DNA from 3 places in the Massilia sp. 2TAF26 genome. Region 3 is predicted to be linked to each of the others. Evidence: predicted binding sites of a transcription regulator. Region 3 holds the regulator's gene; each other region holds the start of a gene.
The links. Region 3 encodes sigma-54, which starts transcription at its own class of promoters, with help from an activator protein. Its sites were predicted from a motif close to TGGCANGNAANCTGCTTT; they were not measured.

Region 1 (6,282 bases), on a different contig from region 3:
CTCCCGTGTTGTGGATTTTAACTTTCCTACCCCATCCGCGTAACCAAAGGTGCCGAGCTTGCAACTACCAGCAGTGCGAGTCTTGTGTTGTCATCTTTGTCATGGCAGGATGAGCCATCCTGAGCTCGCACACATTTGTGCGCATGTTCGAACCGGGCTTCGATATGCCAGAGAAAAACACTCCATCCGACAACGACGGGAATCTCGACGGTCAGGCAAGCGAAGCCCGCTATCGCGCGGCGTTCGAGCATTGCACCGACGCCCTGTTCCTGACCGGACTGGATGGCGGCATCCTGTCCGCCAACGTCGCCGCCTGCCAGCTGTTCGGCTATACGCAGGAGGAACTGCTGGCGCGCAATATCGGCGACCTGCTCGACAGCAAGGACCCGGACCTGGTCGCCGCGCTGGCGCGGCGTGCCGCGGCCGGCGAGGGCACGTCCGAGCTGCGCTTTGCGCGCCCTGACGGCGAAGGTTTCGAGGCGCGGGTCGTGGCCAGGGTGTTCACGGACGGCAACGGCCGGCCGGTGACCAGCATGAACGTCCACGACATCAGCGACAGCAAGAATGCGGAAGCGCTATTGCGCGAAAGCGAGCAGCGTTTCCGCCTGCTGTACGAGCATGCGCCGATCGGCATCGGCCACATCGACCTCGACGGCAAATGGATCTATGTGAATCGCGCCTTCGCGGCGATCGCCGGCTATACGCCGGAAGAACTGATCGGCCGCGACAATCTCGAGCTGGCCCCGCCGGACGAGCGCGAGCGCAGCCGCCAGTTCACCGAGCAGCTGCTGTCCGGCGCCATCGAGATCCAGCGCGACCGCCGCCTGCTGCGCAAGGACGGCAGCACACGCTGGATCCGCCTGACCGCGAAGATGCTGCGCGACGAAAGCGGCCATCCACTGTACGGCATCATCCTGTTCTTCGACATCACCGACGCCATGCACGCCGAGGAAGCCCTGCGGCGCAGCGAGGAGCGTTTCCGCACGACCTTCGAGCATGCGCCGCTCGGGATCGCCGAATGCGCGCCGGACGGCCGCTTCGTGGCCGCCAACACGACCCTGCTGGCGATGCTGGGCTATACCTTGGACGAGCTGGAAACCCTGTCGAACCAGGACATCACTCATCCGGCCGACCAGGAAACGGCAGTCCACAATTTCCACAAGCTGTTGACCGGCCAGCAGGCCGTGACGGTGGCGGAGCAGCGCTACCTGCGCAAGGACCGCTCGCAATTCTGGGTCAACGTCACCTGCTCGCTGCGCAACAGCGGCGACGGTCCGCGCGTGCTCGAGATCGTCGAGGACGTCACGGGGCGCAAGAAGGCCGAGGAAGCCCTGCGCGGCGCGGTCGAGTATTCCTACCACCTGGCCAGCCACGACGCCCTGACCGGCCTGGCCAACCGCGCCAGCTTCAACGAGCGCCTGAAGGACGCGCTCAAGTACGCACAGCGCGATGGCCACCTGGTGGCCGTGCACATGCTCGACCTGGACCGCTTCAAGTCGATCAACGATACCCTCGGCCACCACGCCGGCGACCTGCTGCTGAAGGAAGTCGCGCGCCGCCTGCGCACCCACATCCGCGAGACCGACCTCGCCGCGCGCCTCGGCGGCGACGAGTTCGTGATCGTCCAGACCCACCTGGCGGAGGCAGGCGCCGCCGAGGTGCTGGCCGACAAGATCGTGGTCGAGCTGAGCCTGCCTTACCTGCTGGACGGCCAGGAAGTCTACAGCGGCACCAGCATCGGCATCGCCGTGTATCCGAACGATGCGCACGAGCCGGGCCAGCTGGTGAAGCTGGCCGACCTGGCGCTGTACGAAGCCAAGAACCAGGGGCGCCTGAACTACCAGGTGTACCGCGAATCGCTGGGCAAGGCGGCCCAGGAAGCCAAGCGCTTCGAGCGCGAGCTGGAGCGCGCGCTGCGCGACGAGGAACTTTGCCTGCACTACCAGCCGCAATACGACCTGGAAAGCGGGCGCATCGTCGGCATCGAGGCCCTGATCCGCTGGCTGCACCCGGAGCGCGGCCTGTTGACCGCGGCGGATTTCATCCAGGAAGTGGAAAACGCCAACCTGATGCTGCCGGTGGGCGAATGGGCGCTGCGCACCGCCTGCTCGGCCCAGGCCCGCTGGGTGCGCGACGGGCTCGTGGTGCCGCTGACCTTGAACGTGTCCTCGAAACAGATCCGCCATCCGCGCTTTCCGGCCATCTTGAACCGGGTGCTCGACGACACCGGCCTGGCGCCCTCGCTGCTGCGCCTGGAGATGCGTGAGAGCGTGCTGCTGGATCCGAAGTTCTCGGCCCAGGCACTGCAGGAGGTGCGCAAGCGCGGCGTGAGGCTGGGACTCGACGATTTCGGCGCAGAGCTGGCGGCCCTGTCGTCGCTGCAGAAATTCCCGCTCGACATCGTCAAGCCGGGCCAGGAACTGGTGCGCCGGCTATCGCGCCACGACAACGCCTCGGCCATGCTGTCGGCCCTGGTCGGGGTCGCGCGCGACGTCAAGATCACGGTCTGCGCCGACGGCATCGAAACGGCCGACCAGCTGGCCGCCGTCAAGAATCTCGGCTTCGATTGCGGCCAGGGCTATCTGCTCAGCCCGCCGATGGCGGCGTCCGACATGGATCGCCTGGTGGCGGCCGAACTGGCCGGCTGAGGCACTTTTCGCCTGTCATGCATTGACCAGGCGGCCATGCGATCCAAGGCAAGCACGACGTCAAAACGGCTTCCTCGCGCACGCGCACGCGTGTCCAGTGAGTTTTTAAACTGGTAACAAGAGCGTAATGTAAACCACATCGCTGAGTGATCGCTGACCGCCTCGTTTTTATCGGCATGTCGCGATAACCCGCGTGCGGCTGGCATTTCATGCGAATTGCTTATCGAATTCCTGCATAAGCATTTACGACCGGTTGTGAATCCATGAATTCACTTTGCATGAATCCGGTTTCTGTCAGTGTTTTTTACAATACCAAAAATTAATTTGAAAAAAATAACTGCAAGTCGTTGAAAAATTTAAAAAAATCTACAGTGGCATAAAAAATGCTACGTGAGGAGCGCAACATCCCAATCAAAATAAAGGAGCTTTTATGTCTATTGCATCCAAATTCGCCGTCGTCGCAATCCTGTCGGGGGCTGGCGTTGCAGCGCAAGCCGCGCCGGTTACCTACCTTGGCGGTGACAATAACGTGTCCTCGCTTGCGCAAATGGTCAACTCTACTGCGGCAGCCGCAGCTTTTCTTTCGGTTGCCGGAAATCTCAATACGGTTGATTTCGAGTCGGCCCTGCCGGCCAACCTGACCATCACTGGCGGCGTCACAACCAATAACTCGGGATGTGGTGCCTTATGCGGGTTTAACACGACGGCCGGCGGACAATACTTCCGCAGCCTGGTTGGCGGTTCGGCGACGTTCAGCTTCGTTAATCCGGTCGATGCTTTCGGATTTTACGTTACCGGCCTGCAGACAAATCTAGTGTCGCAACAAACCATCGTCTATGTCGATGGTTCGTCAGTCACCCAGACGATCAACGTACCGTCCGCAACGGATGGGGGAGGGGCCTTCATCGGGTTTATCGATTACGGCAACCTGATTGCAAGCGTAACTTTCAACGCTACCAACGATATCGTCGCGTTCGATGATTTACGTTTTGGCCGCTCCGAAAACAATCCAGGCGGCCCCAATACCGATGTGCCGGAACCCGCTACGCTTGCCTTGTTCGGTCTGGCTTTCGCAGGACTCGCTTCGACCCGGCGTCGCAAATCCAGCTAAGTACTTGACCGGAAATAAATGTGAATTTTGGCAAATAGAACCGGATGCGGTGCAAGGCGGCGAGTGCGCCGCAGTGCGAGCACTGCAAGCAGGAGCCAACGCAGCAACGCGCCGGTTCTGGCAGCCAAAAACACATTTATTTATGGGCGAGTACTTAATCACATGAATGGCTGTCCGACTGGCGCAGAGCCATTCTCTACGCCAGTAATTTCGCAACAAATAAGTATTGCCGACAAGGTGCTCGGTGACCGGCAAGCTAGCGAAGCCTTGACGAGGCCGATTTATAAGCCTTCATCAAATCCAGAACGACCCGCGCCGCTCGGCAAACTTCCAGCCGCTGTCCGTCAGCCTGAACCTGTCGTAAAAGACGCCGGGCACGGGCGCCTCGGCGGCGGCCGGCCTGGACCCCTCCTCGGCGGGACGCCTGGCCGACAGCAGCAGGATCCGCGATTGTCCGCGCGCCGACCCGGCATCGTCGACGCTGACGATGATGTCGGTGCAGACATGGAAGGTCATGACGTCAAGAGGCCGCTTGCGGAAGGCGGCGAGGATGGCATCAATGCCGGCGATGGCCTGGTCCGGCGCCGATGGCCGAAAGAGCAGGGCGTCCGGCGTGAACAGGGCCGCAAGTTCCTCGTAACGCCGCTGGTCGTTCAGGTAGGCGTATTCCGAGATCAGGCGGGCGCAGGCCCTTTCGATGGCGGCGTGGTCGTCGACGTGCATGCTCATCGTCCTCAGGCCGACTCCGGCACCCGCCGGGTTTTCAGGAAGTCTTCGAGGGTCTCGCCACGCATACTGGCGTAGACGGCCGGGTTCGACATCTTGACCACGCGCGCGAATTTTTCCAGCACGAAGAAGCTGACGCCATACTTCACCAGCCCGAGCCAGTCCTGGCGGGTCACCAGGCCGCGCTCTTCCTCGTTCAGCTGCAGCTCGTCGAAGGCGGCGTCCAGGTCGCGCGCGACCAGTTCGCGGAAGGCCGGCTCGCGATGGCGCCAGAAGAAGCGGTTCAGGCGAGCCGCGTGGATGCTGGCGTTCAGGTCGAAGGGATAGGTGCCTTCGAGTTCCTCCAGGCCGGCGGTTTGCGGATTGCCGTACACCGGCGCGGCGGGGGCGTGTCCGTCGCCCCCCTGTTCGTAGATGGCGACCGCCATATTCGTGGTGGTGGCCAGGTAGTAGCTCTGGTGGATGCACCTGATGTTGTCGTTCAGGGCGCCGCGCATGGCCAGCCACATGATCACCTCGGCGCTTTCGGCGCCGCCGAGTTCCACCAGTTCCGCGTGGCGCATCTTCGCCAGCCTTTCCGGCTCCTCGACGATCAGACGCAGGAATTCCTCGTCCCACTCGATGTTGTTGAAGCCGGTACGTTCGCCGTGGATCTGGTGCGAGAGGCCGCCGGTGCCGACCACCGCGACCTTCAGGTCTTCCGGATAGGATTCGATGGCGCGCCGCACCGCCTTGCCCAGCTTGTAGCAGCGCGCGGCGGTGGGCAGCGGGTATTGCAGGACGTTGATCGCGATCGGCACGATGGCGCCCGGCCAGGTGGGCTCGTGCGGCCACATCAGGGCCAGCGGCGAATTGCAGCCATGGTCGAGCGGACGGTCCTGGAACATGGCCATGTCGAATTCGTCGTTGACCAGCGATTCCATGACGTGGATGGCGAGCTTCGGATGGCCCTTGATATCGGGCAGCGGACGCTTGCCCGCACCCTCGTCGGCCATCTCGAAGTTCGGCGAGATGCCGACCGCGAAGGTCGGATAGCAATCGAAAAAGAAGCTGTTCGCGTGGTCGTTGTAGAAGAACAGCAGCACGTCCGGCTTCTGCTCTTCCAGCCATTTCGCGACCGGCTTGTAGTTCTCGAACAGCGGCGCCCAGGCCGGATCGTTCTGCCGCTTCTTATCGTATGCCAACCCGATGGTGGGGACGTGCGAGGTCCCGATACCGCCAATAATCTTCGCCATGTTCTCTCGACTTCCTCGTTCAGATCGTATTCATGTCCAGCCATTCCCGCAAGGCGCGCAGGACCGCTTCGGGTTCTTCCATCATCGACATATGGCCGCTGTGTTCGATCAGGCGCAGCTTCGCGCCCGGGATCAGTTCGGCCATGCGCTCGTGGCGTTCGGGCGGGCTCCAGCCGTCTTCCATCCCGCAGATCACCATCGCCGGGCAGGCGATGCTCCTCAACACATCGGTGGCATCGGGGCGGCCGAGGAGGGCGCGGGTCTGGCCCGCGTAGATCGCGCCCGACATCCGTCCCACCATGTCGACCACCGCCTTTACCAGCCGCGGTTCGGAGCGCTTGGCGGGGGCCAGCATCGGCAGGCCCCAGGTCGCGGCGATCGAGGCGATACCTTCCTTCAGCGCCTGGTTCACCAGGACCATACGCCTTTGCTGTTCGCCGGGCGCGGCGGCCTCGAAGCCGGTATCCAGCAGGGCCAGCCTCTCGACGCGCTGCGGCGCGCGCCGGACGACTTCCAGCGCCACCCTGCCGCCCATCGAGTGGCCGGCCAGGGCAAAGCGCGC
Region 2 (6,282 bases), on a different contig from region 3:
CCGCGACGGCCCGCCCTTCCTGCAGCGCTACCTCTCGTTCTGGCTGGCGAATCTGTTCGACCGCCTGTGGGTCGTGGTGGTGGCGCTGGCGGCGCTGGTGATCCCGCTGTCGAAGATCGTGCCGCCGCTGTACGTGTGGCGGATCCGCTCGCGCGTCTACCGCTGGTACGGCCAGCTGCGTGCGGTCGAGCAGGCACTGGAGAGCGCCGATCCGGCGCATTGCGACGAGGTGCGCACCAACCTGCTGCGGCGCCTCGACGACATCGAGGCGCGCGTCAACCACATCTCGATCCCGCTGGCCTATGCCGATGCGCTGTACGGCTTGCGGAGCCACATCAACTTCGTGCGCCAGCGCGTGCGCGCCGGCCTGAAGAGCTCTACGGCAGGGTGATCTTCACCACCGCATTGCCGGAAATCGCATACAGCTTCCCCTTGCCGTCGCCCGTTAGTCCGCCCAGCGCGGGCAGGGCGCCCGGTCCGTTGCCGAGCTGGAGCGTCGTAGCGCCGATGGTGCCGGCCACCGTGGAAACCGTCCGGTCCGGCGCGATCCTGCGGACCAGGTCGTTGCCGGCGTCGGCCGCATACAGCATGCCGGCGGCGTCCAAGGTCAGCGCGATCAGGTGGTCGAAGCGCGCCGCGCCGGCCACGCCGTCGGCAAAGCCGCGCCCGCCGGACAGGCCGGCCAGCGCCATCTTGTTGCCGGCAGTGTCGATGCGGCCGACCGTGCTGGCAAAGTCGCCCACGTAGACGGTGCCGTCCTTCGCGGCGGCCACCCCGCGCTGCTGGAAGGCATGGCTGCCCAGCACGCTGGCGATATTGTCCAGGCGCGCCACACCGTCGATCATGGTGACGGCGCCGGTGGGCGAGATCTTGCGCACCCCGATCGCATTCGCCACCACCACGTTGGCGAAGCCATCGACGGCGATGCCGCCGCCGTAGAAATAAGGGATGTCGGCGGCGTTCACCACGGTGGCGGTATCGAGGGTGGCGATGGTGCGCACTGTGCCGGCCTGGTCGATCTCGCGCACCGCCAGGCCGTCGGTGGCGTACAGCCTGCCGTCGGGCGAAGCGGCGATCGCGGTCAGGAAGGAAAAGCCCGCCACGCCGGCGGCGCCGTCGATGCTCCGGCAGCGCTGGGGCGAGCCGGCGAGGGTGCTGACGGCGCCCGCCCCACTGATCCTGCGGATGCTGCAGTTATCGCGGTCGGCCACATACAGGTTGCCGGCAGTGTCGGCGGCGATCCCGGCCGGATGGGCGAAGCGGGCCGCGGCGCCGGTGGCGTCGACGTTGCCGGCCTCGCCGGCGCTGCCGGCCACCAGGCCCAGGGTGGTCACGCCGGCGGAAAAGCCCGGACTGCCGGCCGCGCTCGAGCCGCCGCTGCCGCCACCGCCTCCGCAGGCGGCGCACAGGGCCGTTACCATCGAAAATGCGAACGATCGTACTATTTTTATCGGCATGACGGTCTCCGGATACATGGCTGAACGCGCCGCCTCAGGCAGGCGCGGATGGATGCCTCAGGCCCCGGTCCAGGGCAGGCCGGCCTTGCACCAGCCGCCCACGGTCTTGCGGTGGCCTTCGCCGTCGCGGTCGCCCTCGAAGCCTTCCAGGATGTCGAAGGCGTTTTGGTAACCGAGTTCGGTTGCCACGCGCGCCGCGTGGCGCGAGCGCACGCCCGAGCGGCACAGGAAGAGCAGCACGTCGTCCTTGTCCGCGGCCTGCAGCAGCTGGGTGGCGAAGTCCGGATTCGGCGCACCGCCGGGGTACAGGGTCCACTGCACCGCACCGTGCTGGGCCTCGGGGATGGCGGGGCGGCCGATCCAGTCGCGCTCCGCATTCGTGCGGACGTCGACCAGCTTGACGCGCGGATCGGTCTTGATCAGGGTGAACGCTTCCTGCGGCGTGACGGCGCCCGCATAGGGCTGGCCGGGGGCGCGCTCCCTGGCGGCGGCCAGGATTTCGTCGGTTGTGCTCATGGTCGTTTTCCTATGATTGTCGTGCTCGCACAAATGGTGCATCCTGCATCAAGTTGGTGCATACTGCCGCACTTGCACCAAGCTGGTGCGTATGGATGAGCTCGCAGCGAGCCTGCATCAAGTTTGTGCACCGCACCGGTAGTCGATTTTAAGGGGCAAATCGCAGGCGGTCCAAGGACAGATTGCTTATTTGCTCAGAGTCAAGTGCTGGCACAGTTTTCGCTTTAACGGAGATGTGCCTGTCGCACGCCCCGTTGGCGTCACCGACACCCCTTTTTCAATCAGGAGAATACGAATGGCAAGGACCGCCGCAGATGTAATGCAGATGCTGAAGGATAACGAAGTCAAGTTCGTCGATTTGCGTTTCGCCGATACCCGCGGCAAAGAGCAGCACGTGACCGTTCCCATCTCGCATTTTGACGAAGACAAGTTCGAATCCGGCCACGCCTTCGACGGCTCGTCGATCGCCGGCTGGAAGGGCATCGAAGCATCGGACATGCTGCTGATCCCGGACCCGAGCACCGCCAACATCGACCCGTTCATGGAAGAGACCACCGTCTTCATGCAGTGCGACGTGATCGAACCGTCGGACGGTAAGGGCTATGACCGCGACCCGCGCTCGATCGCCAGGCGCGCCGAAGCCTACCTGAAGTCCTCGGGCGTGGGCGATACCGCCTTCTTCGGCCCGGAACCGGAATTCTTCATCTTCGACTCGGTCCACTGGAAGATCGACATGTCGGGCTCGATGGTCAAGATCAGCTCGGAAGAAGCGTCCTGGTCGACCGACAAGGAATTTGAAGGCGGCAACAGCGGCCACCGTCCGACCGTCAAGGGCGGCTACTTCCCGGTCCCGCCGGTCGACAGCTTCCAGGACATGCGCTCGGAAATGTGCCTGATCCTCGAATCGCTGGGCATCCCGGTCGAAGTGCACCACCATGAAGTGGCCGGCGCCGGCCAGAACGAAATCGGCACCCGCTTCTCGACCCTGGTCGAGCGCGCCGACTGGACCCAGACCATGAAGTACGTGATCTGGAACGTCGCCCACAGCTACGGCAAGACCGCCACCTTCATGCCGAAGCCGATGAACGGCGACAACGGCTCGGGCATGCACGTGCACCAGTCGATCTGGAAGGACGGCAAGAACCTGTTCGCCGGCGACGGCTATGCCGGCCTGTCGGAAACCGCCCTGTACTACATCGGCGGCATCATCAAGCACGCCAAGGCCCTGAACGCGATCACCAACCCGGGCACCAACTCGTACAAGCGCCTGGTGCCGGGCTACGAAGCCCCGGTCAAGCTGGCCTACTCGGCCCGCAACCGTTCGGCCTCGATCCGCATCCCGCACGTGGCAAACCCGAAAGGCCGCCGCATCGAAGTGCGCTTCCCGGACCCGCTGGCCAACGTCTACCTGTGCTTCGCCGCGCTGCTGATGGCCGGCCTGGACGGCATCCAGAACAAGATCCACCCGGGCGAAGCCGCGAGCAAGGACCTGTACCACCTGCCGCCGGAAGAAGACAAGCTGATCCCGACCGTGTGCGCATCGCTGGAAGAAGCCCTGGAAGCCCTGGACAAGGACCGCGAGTTCCTGACCCGCGGCGGCGTGTTCAGCGACAGCATGATCGACGCCTACCTCGAGCTGAAGATGCAGGAAGTGCAGCGTCTGCGCATGACCCCGCACCCGGCCGAATTCGACATGTACTACTCGTCGTAATCTCTCGACAAGCTGTATCCATGCGGTAACAAAAACGCGGGGAAAGCCGGCCGGCTGCCCCGCGTTTTTCTTTGGATGCGGTATAGTCGGTGGATTCCCAACCAGGCACATCGTGCCGACTGACCTGATGCGAATGACAAGCTCTGCCGTTTGCCTGCGCCTGGCCGGCATCTACCTGGCGCTCGCGCTGGCCGTCCCGGCCTTCGCCCAATCCGTCGTCTACCGCTGCGTCGACAAGGAAGGCCGCGTGCTGTACACCGATACCAATACCGGCAACTGCAAGGTGGTCGATTCGATCGTCTCCGGCGCCATCTCGACACCGGCGCCGACCCGCGCCCCGGCCGCGAATCCTGCTGTGACGATGCGCCAGGGCGCCAGCCGTCCGCCGGCCGCGGCCTCCAGCCCGGCGAATTTCCCGCGCGTCGACAACGCCACCCAGCGCGCCCGCGACGACGACCGCCGCGCCATCCTCGACGAGGAATTGCGCGCCGAAGAAAAGAAACTGGCCGACCTCAAGCGCGACTTCAACAACGGCGAGCCCGAACGCCAGGGCAACGAGCGCAACTACGCCAAGTACCAGGAGCGCGTGGCCCAGATGCGCGAGGATATCGGCCGCGCCGAAAAGAACATCGAAGCGATCAAGCGCGAGATCGCCAATATCCGCTGACCCAATTTCCGCTGACCCAATACCCGCTGACATGACGCCGAACCACGAGCGCTTCGCCGGTCTCGACCTGCTCGCATCCAGCGTGCTGGTGACCGATGCCGCCGGCCAGGTGCGCTACGCGAATCCGGCCGCCGAGCACCTGCTCGAGGTGTCGGTGAAATCGCTGTCGCGCCAGACCCTGGCGGAACTCTTCACCAACGGCGAGGAGCTGGATGCGCTGTGCCGCCAGGCGCGGGCGCACAAGTACGCCGACCTGCGCCAGGACCTGACCCTGCAGCGCAGCGGACGCGAGCCCCTGCACGTGCACGTGATCGTCAGCGCCGCCGGCGAAGAGGAGGTGATGGTCGAGCTGCGCGAGAACGTCCAGCAGCTCAAGCTCGACCGCGAGGAGCGCATCCTCGACCAGAGCCAGGCCAACAAGGAACTGGTCCGCAACCTGGCGCACGAGATCAAGAACCCGCTGGGCGGCATCCGCGGCGCCGCCCAGCTGCTCGAGCTCGAACTGCCGGATGCCTCGCTGCGCGAATATACCCAGGTCATCATCAAGGAGGCCGACCGCCTGCAGACCCTGGTCGACCGCCTGCTGGCGCCGCACCGCCGTCCCCATATCGTCGGCGACGTCAACATCCACGAAGTCTGCGAGCGGGTGCGCAGCCTGGTGCTGGCCGAATTTCCGTCCGGCCTGGCGATCCGCCGCGACTACGACGCCTCGATTCCCGAGTTCCGCGGCGACAAGGAGCAGCTGATCCAGGCCGTGCTGAACATCGTCCACAACGCCGCCCAGGCCCTGCGCGAGCGGATTGCCGCGGGCGATGCCGAGATCGTGCTGCGCACCAGGGTGGCGCGCCAGGTCACCCTGGCCAAGGTTCGTTACGGGCTGGCATTAGACTTGCATATCATCGACAATGGACCGGGCATCGCCCCCGATATCCGCGACCGCATCTTCTATCCGCTCGTCTCCGGGCGCGACGGCGGCAGCGGTCTCGGGCTGACGCTGGCGCAGACCTTCGTGCAACAGCACCTGGGGCTGATCGAGTGCGAAAGCCGGCCTGGACTGACGGATTTCCGCATCCTGATCCCGCTGCCATAAGCGCCGGGATGGTGCGGCCGCGGTCCAACGATGGATGTACTTATGCGGGAAGCACTGAACCAATGAAACCAATCTGGATTGTCGACGACGATGCATCGATCCGCTGGGTGCTGGAAAAAGCCCTGGCGCGCGAGAACCTCGCAACCCGGAGCTTCGCCAGCGGACGCGAGGCGCTGGCCGCGTTCGAGGAAGATACGCCCCAAGTCCTGGTCTCGGACATCCGCATGCCGGGCGAATCCGGCCTCGACCTGCTGGCCGCCGTCAAGGAAAAGCATCCCGGCCTGCCGGTGATCGTGATCACCGCCTTCTCCGACCTCGATTCCGCGGTCGCTTCCTTCCAGGGCGGCGCCTTCGAATACCTGGCCAAGCCCTTCGACATCGACAAGGCGGTGGCCCTGATCCGCCGCGCCCTCGAGGAAAGCCTGCGCGAAGCGAGCGTCGAGACCGTGCCCAGCGAGACCCCCGAGATCCTCGGCCAGGCGCCGGCGATGCAGGAAGTGTTCCGCGCCATCGGCCGCCTGTCGCAATCGAATGTGACGGTGCTGATCACGGGCGAGAGCGGCACCGGCAAGGAGCTGGTGGCGCGCGCCCTGCACAAGCACAGCCCGCGTGCTTCCCAGCCTTTCATCGCCCTGAACACGGCGGCGATCCCGAAGGATCTGCTGGAATCCGAACTGTTCGGCCACGAGCGCGGCGCCTTCACCGGCGCCCAGGCGATGCGGCGCGGCCGCTTCGAGCAGGCCGAGAACGGCACCCTGTTCCTGGACGAGATCGGCGACATGCCCTTCGACTTGCAGACCCGCCTGCTGCGGGTGCTGTCCGACGGCCACTTCTACCGCGT
Region 3 (6,282 bases):
AGGACCAGAACCAGATCGACCTGATCGGCAATGTCGACATCTCGCGTCCCGGCAACGCCACCTCGAAGCCGATGCGCATCCGCACCGAGGCGCTGACCGTGCTGCCGGACGAGGAAATCTCGAAGACCGACAAGCCGATCCAGATGACGCTCGGCGCCGCCTCGGTCACCGGCGTCGGCATGGTCGCCAACAACGCCACACAGCAGGTGACGCTGGGCGGCCGCGGAGAACTCATCTTCCCGCCGAAAGGAAAACAATGAAAAAAATACTCGCTGTCGCCGCGCTGTCGCTGGCAAGCCTGACCGCCTCGGCGGAGCGTGCGGATTCTCTCAAGCAGGCCAAGATCGATTTCAACAACGCGCACATCGACGAGGTCACCCAGACCCGCACCTTCACCGGCAACGTCGTGCTGACCCGCGGCACCCTGACGATCAAGGCCGACAAGGCCGTGCTCACGGAATCGCCGGAAGGCTATATGGCGGTGACCCTGACCGCCGCGCCGGGCCAGCCCGCGACCTTCCGCCAGAAGCGTGACGGCGGCCCCGACCTGTGGGTCGAAGGCCAGGCCCAGCGCATCGAATACGACGAGCGCACCGAGCTGGTCAAGCTGTTCTCGAACGCGGTCGTCAAGCAGCTCGAGGGCAAGCGCATGACCAGCGAGGTGAACGGCCCGTTCATCTCCTACGACAACCGCACCGAGCAGGCCAACGTGTTCAACGACACCAGCGGCGAAAGCAAGCCGGGCGGCGGACGCGGCACCATCATCATCGCGCCGCGCCGTACCGCGCCGGCGGCGGCTCCCGCGACCACGCCGGCGGCGCCGGCAGGGAAGCAGTAAATGAAGGCCGTCCTTGCCGCTGCCGCGCTGTTGCTGGCGCCGCTGGCGCAGGCGGAGCGGGCGGATGCGCTCAAGCCGCTGAAGGTGGTCGGGGGCAACGGGACCCTGGACCAGGTCACGCAAACCGTGGTCCTGACCGGCGGCGTGACCGCCACCCGCGGCACCATGCTGCTGAAGGCCGAGCGTGCCGAGATCAAGGAAGCGCCGGACGGTTACAAGACCATCGTCCTGGTCGCGGCGCCCGGCAAGCCGGCGTCGTTCCGCCAGAAGCGCGACAGCGGCCCCGAGCAGTGGGACGAAGGCCAGGCCGAGCGCATCGAGTACGACGAGCGCACCGAGGTCGTCAAGTTCAGTTCGAACGCCGCCATCAGGCAGCTGGAAGGCAGCAACGTGATGCGTGAAATGGGCGGCGAATTCATCGCCTACGATGCGCGCAAGGAAGTCCTGCTGAACCTGAACGACCCGAGCGGCGTCGACAGGCCCGGCAAGGCCCGCGCCAGTTTTACTTTTTATCCGCGCCGCACTGCGTCGGCCGGGCAACCGGAAGCAGGAAAGCAATGATGGATGTACACGCAGACGCCGCCGCCATCGCGAGCGGCGGCAGCACCCTGGTGGCCAAGGGGCTGCAGAAAAGCTACGGCAAGCGCCTGGTGGTGCGCGACGTTTCGCTGCAGGTCGCCTGCGGCGAGGTGGTGGGCCTGCTCGGCCCGAACGGCGCCGGCAAGACGACCTCGTTCTACATGATCGTGGGCCTGGTGCCGGCCGACGCCGGCGCCATCGTCATCAACGGCACCGACATCACCAGCCTGCCGATCCACCGGCGCGCCATGCTGGGCCTGTCCTACCTGCCGCAGGAAGCCTCGGTGTTCCGCAAGCTGACGGTGGAGGAGAACATCCGCGCCGTGCTGGAACTGCAGCGCGAGGACGGCAAGCCGCTGGGCAAGAACCGCATCGAGGAGCGCCTCAACGAGCTGCTGGCCGAGCTGCAGATCGAGAAGCTGCGCGAGAACCCGGCGCTGTCGCTGTCGGGCGGCGAACGGCGCCGCGTGGAGATTGCGCGCGCCCTCGCCACCAACCCGCGCTTCGTGCTGCTGGACGAGCCGTTTGCCGGCGTCGATCCGATCGCGGTGATCGAGATCCAGCGCATCGTGCGCTTCCTGAAGGAGCGCGGCATCGGCGTCCTGATAACCGACCACAACGTGCGCGAGACGCTCGGCATCTGCGACCGTGCCTACATCATCAACCAGGGCGCGGTGCTGGCGTCGGGACGCCCGGACGACATCATCGCCAATGAATCGGTTCGCCGCGTCTACCTGGGTGAACATTTCCGGATGTAGTCATGAAACAGACGCTGCAACTCAAGACCTCACAGCACCTTGCGCTGACACCGCAACTCCAGCAGTCGATCCGGCTGCTGCAGCTGTCCACTCTCGAGCTGCACCAGGAGATTGAACAGGTCCTCAGCGACAACCCGCTGCTCGAACGCCTCGACGATCCGCTCGACCACTCGGTGCGCCTGCTGGCCGACGGCGCGATCAACAACGGCGCGTCGACCTCCACCACGCCCGACTCGCCGCCCTCGTCCAGCCAGGGCGAGGAGGGCAATGGCGGCGGTGGCGCCGAAGCCGAAGGCGGCGACAGCGACAACGGCGATGCCGGCGGCGCCGAGCACGACATGGACTGGGGCGATTCTGGCCGTTCCGGCAGCGGCAGCGGCGGCGAGGAAGAGGACGGCCGCCCGCAGCTGGAAGCCAGCCCGGTCTCGCTGCGCGAACACTTGATGGAGCAGGTACGCCTGACCTGCATGTCGCCGCGCGATTGCGCGCTGGTCGAGATCGTCGTCGACACCCTCGACGACAACGGCTACCTCGAAGAAACCCTGGACGAGCTGCATGCGCGCCTCCCGGCCGAACTCGAAGTGGAATTCGAGGAGTTGCGCACCGCGCTGGCGCTGGTGCAAAGCATGGACCCGCCCGGCGTGGGCGCGCGCAGCGCCGCCGAATGCCTGGCGCTGCAGATCCGCCGCATGCCGGGCGTGCCGCTGGTCACGCGGCGCATGGCGCTGACCATCGTCGAACGCTACCTGACCTGGTTCGCGCAGCGCGAATTCAACAAGCTCAAGAAAGCCCTCGACTGCGACGACGAAGACCTGCGCGAAGCCCAGGCCGTGATCCGCCATTGCAATCCGCATCCGGGCGCGGCCTTCGCTTCCGACGTTTCCGACTTCGTGGTGCCGGACGTGATCGTGCGCCGCGCGAAGGACGGCTGGAGCGTGCAGCTGAATCCCGAGGTGATGCCGCGCCTGCGCGTGAACAGCCTGTATGCCACCTTGATGAAGCAGGGAAAATCGGAATCCCAGCTGGCGGCGCAGTTGCAGGAAGCAAAATGGCTCATCAAAAACATGCGCCAGCGCTTCGATACTATCCTTCGGGTAGCTCAAGCAATCGTGGAGCGCCAGCGGAACTTTTTCTCCCATGGCGCCGTTGCCATGCGGCCCCTTGTTTTACGTGAGATAGCTGATACACTAGGTCTACACGAGAGCACAATTTCTCGTGTCACAACTCAGAAATACATGCTGACGCCGCACGGCATGTTCGAGTTGAAGTACTTTTTCGGGAGTCACGTCGCGACCGAGGCAGGAGGAGAAGCCTCCTCGACCGCGATCCGGGCTCTCATCGTACAACTCACAGGAGCAGAAGACCCCAAAAACCCTTTATCCGACAGCAAGATCGCGGAGATGCTAGGGGAACAGGGAATGGTTATCGCACGCCGCACGGTAGCGAAATACCGCGAGGCGCTGAAGATCCCTCCCGTCAGCCTCCGTAAATCTCTGTAGCAAGCTCTTTCAGCAAGCTCTTGCAGCAAGCTTCTTGCAACAACGCTGCCCTGGTGCGTGGTATGCGCGTACGACAGGCAGCGCATCATCAAAGGAGTGTGTATGAATCTCACTATCAGCGGACATCATCTCGATGTAACCCCGGCAATCCGTGAATACGTACAGAACAAGCTCGAACGCATCACCCGCCATTTCGATCAAGTGATCGACTCCCACGTCATCCTCTGCATTGACAATCTCACCGAGAAAGAAAAGCGCCAGAAGGCCGAGATCAACTTGCGCCTCGCCGGCAAGATCGTTCACGTCGCCAGCGCCGCGCACGACTTGTACGCCGCGATCGACATGCTGATGGACCGGCTCGACCGGCAGGTGCAGAAGTACAAGCAGATGCTGCAGGATCACAGTAGTACACCGCTCAAGCGCATACCCAACGATGGAGGAGAAGCTGCCGCTACAGCGTGATCCTTCCGCTGGCGCAGCACAAGCAAGGAAGGGCGCATCTGGCGCCCTTTTCGTTTTCCGGGCCGCGCTACAATGCCGTTTTCCATTTCAATAAATAAAAGAACATGAGCGAATACGTGCAGACCCGCGTTGCCAGCGGCACCGGCATCATTACCCTCGACCGTCCCAAGGCCCTGAACTCGCTGTCGCTGGAGATGGTGCGCGCACTGACGGAGACCCTGCTGGCCTGGCGCGACGATTCGAACGTCGACGCCGTCGTTATCAAGAGCAGCAGCGAGAAAGCCCTGTGCGCAGGCGGCGACATCCGCTTCTTCCACCAGGCCGGGCGCGCCACGCCCACTGGAGGCAGTGCGCTGCTGGAAGACTTCTTTACCGAAGAATACGCGCTGAACCACCTGATCCACTTCTATCCGAAACCCTATATCTCGTTGATGGACGGCGTGGTCATGGGCGGCGGCATGGGTATCGCCCAGGGCGGGCCCGAGACCGGCCTGCGCATCGTGACCGAACGCACGAAGATGGCCATGCCCGAGGTGAACATCGGCCTGTTCCCGGACGTCGGCGGCAGCCACTTCCTGTCGCATGCGCCGGGCGCGCTCGGCATGCATCTGGGACTGACGGGGCTGACCATCGGCGCCGCCGATGCGCTCTACGTCGGCCAGGCCGACGTGTTCGTGCCGGGCGCCGAACTGCCGGCACTGCATGCGCTGATCGCTGCGACGCCGGGCAAGCAGCTGGCCGATGCGATCCGCGCCTTCGCCGCGCCGTTCGCGCAGCAGGCCGGCGCCAGCGAACTCGAAGCGCAACGCGCGCTGGTCGACAGGCACTTTGGCGCCGACTCGGTACAGGCCGTGATGGTCTCGCTGGAGGGCGATGACACCCCATTCGCGCAGAAGGCCCTGGCCGCGATGCGCCAGCGCTCGCCGCTGATGATGTGCGTGACGCGCGAGATGCTGGTGCGCGGCGCCACGATGGACGTGGCCGCCTGCCTGCGCATGGAGCGCTCGCTGGTGCGCCGCAACTTCGAACACGGCGAAGTGCTGGAAGGCGTGCGCGCGCTGGTGATCGACAAGGACAATGCGCCGAAGTGGAACCCGCCCGCGCTGGATGCCGTCACGCCGGAGATGGTGGCGCGCTTCTTCGAGCCGGTGTGGCCGGCGCATGCGCATCCGTTGCGCCACCTGCCATAAGCGGCGCCCGCTCCGCCGCCCCGGCATCCGCCGGGTTTTTTTTCGCCGACCGATAATGCGTTGCAGCATAAGCACGAATTTATGCGATGATTTCATCAGGCAATGAAATAATGGCATAGCCAAGCACAACAATAGAGGAGTCCAATTTGTCGTTTCTGATCGTCCTGGCCGCGCTGGCCTTCCTGATGGTGGCCGCCTACCGCGGCTATAGCGTCATCCTGTTCGCACCGATCGCCGCCCTCGGCGCGGTCCTGTTCACCGACCCGTCCGCCGTGGCGCCGGTCTTTTCCGGCATCTTCATGGAAAAGATGGTCGGCTTCGTCAAGCTCTATTTCCCGGTCTTCATGCTGGGCGCCGTGTTCGGCAAGGTCATCGAGATGTCCGGTTTCTCGAAATCCATCGTGCAGGCGGCGATCCGCTACATCGGCCGCTCGCGCGCGAACGCCGTGATCGTCGCCGTGTGCGCGCTGCTGACCTATGGCGGCGTGTCGCTGTTCGTGGTGGTGTTCGCCGTGTATCCGTTTGCGGCTGAGCTCTACCGTCAGAGCAATATTCCGAAGCGCCTGATGCCGGGCGCGATCGCACTGGGCGCCTTCTCGTTCACCATGGATTCGCTGCCGGGCACGCCGCAGATCCAGAACATCATCCCGACCACCTTCTTCAAGACCACCGGCTGGGCCGCGCCCGTGCTCGGCACCATCGGTTCGGTGTTCATCATCGTGGTCGGCCTGACCTACCTGGAATGGCGCCGCCGCGCCGCGATGGCGAAAGGCGAGGGCTATGGCGCGCACGCCGATGTGCCCGAGGCGGAGGCGAACCGGGAAGCGCTGCCGCATCCGCTGATCGCGGTGCTGCCGCTGGTGCTGGTGGGCGTGGCCAACTTCGCATTCACCAAGATGATCCCGGTCTGGTACGGCGCCGGCGCCTATACGGTGCCGCCCGAAGTGCTGCCGGGC

Region 1: a site for sigma-54 is predicted at 3,021-3,038, ahead of AB4Z32_RS02280 (PEP-CTERM sorting domain-containing protein). Genes of this name have one in related genera too.
Region 2: a site for sigma-54 is predicted at 2,182-2,199, ahead of glnA (type I glutamate--ammonia ligase). Genes of this name have one in related genera too.

What each region holds. Positions count from the first base shown of each region.
Region 1 is NZ_JBFRFV010000002.1:37,098-43,379, forward strand. It holds gene AB4Z32_RS02275 (sensor domain-containing protein) at 165-2,648, shown strand; gene AB4Z32_RS02280 (PEP-CTERM sorting domain-containing protein) at 3,079-3,759, shown strand; gene AB4Z32_RS02285 (nuclear transport factor 2 family protein) at 4,054-4,488, opposite strand; gene AB4Z32_RS02290 (gallate dioxygenase) at 4,494-5,720, opposite strand; gene AB4Z32_RS02295 (alpha/beta fold hydrolase) at 5,740-6,282, opposite strand, start outside.
Region 2 is NZ_JBFRFV010000013.1:58,448-64,729, forward strand. It holds gene AB4Z32_RS15155 (TAXI family TRAP transporter solute-binding subunit) at 1-391, shown strand, start outside; gene AB4Z32_RS15160 (hypothetical protein) at 378-1,421, opposite strand; gene AB4Z32_RS15165 (rhodanese-like domain-containing protein) at 1,515-1,973, opposite strand; gene glnA (type I glutamate--ammonia ligase) at 2,269-3,684, shown strand; gene AB4Z32_RS15175 (DUF4124 domain-containing protein) at 3,818-4,351, shown strand; gene glnL (nitrogen regulation protein NR(II)) at 4,383-5,441, shown strand; gene ntrC (nitrogen regulation protein NR(I)) at 5,504-6,282, shown strand, end outside.
Region 3 is NZ_JBFRFV010000004.1:89,813-96,094, forward strand. It holds gene lptC (LPS export ABC transporter periplasmic protein LptC) at 1-260, shown strand, start outside; gene lptA (lipopolysaccharide transport periplasmic protein LptA) at 257-838, shown strand; gene lptA (lipopolysaccharide transport periplasmic protein LptA) at 839-1,399, shown strand; gene lptB (LPS export ABC transporter ATP-binding protein) at 1,399-2,175, shown strand; gene AB4Z32_RS05595 (RNA polymerase factor sigma-54) at 2,178-3,674, shown strand; gene hpf (ribosome hibernation-promoting factor, HPF/YfiA family) at 3,777-4,136, shown strand; gene AB4Z32_RS05605 (enoyl-CoA hydratase/isomerase family protein) at 4,241-5,326, shown strand; gene AB4Z32_RS05610 (GntP family permease) at 5,473-6,282, shown strand, end outside.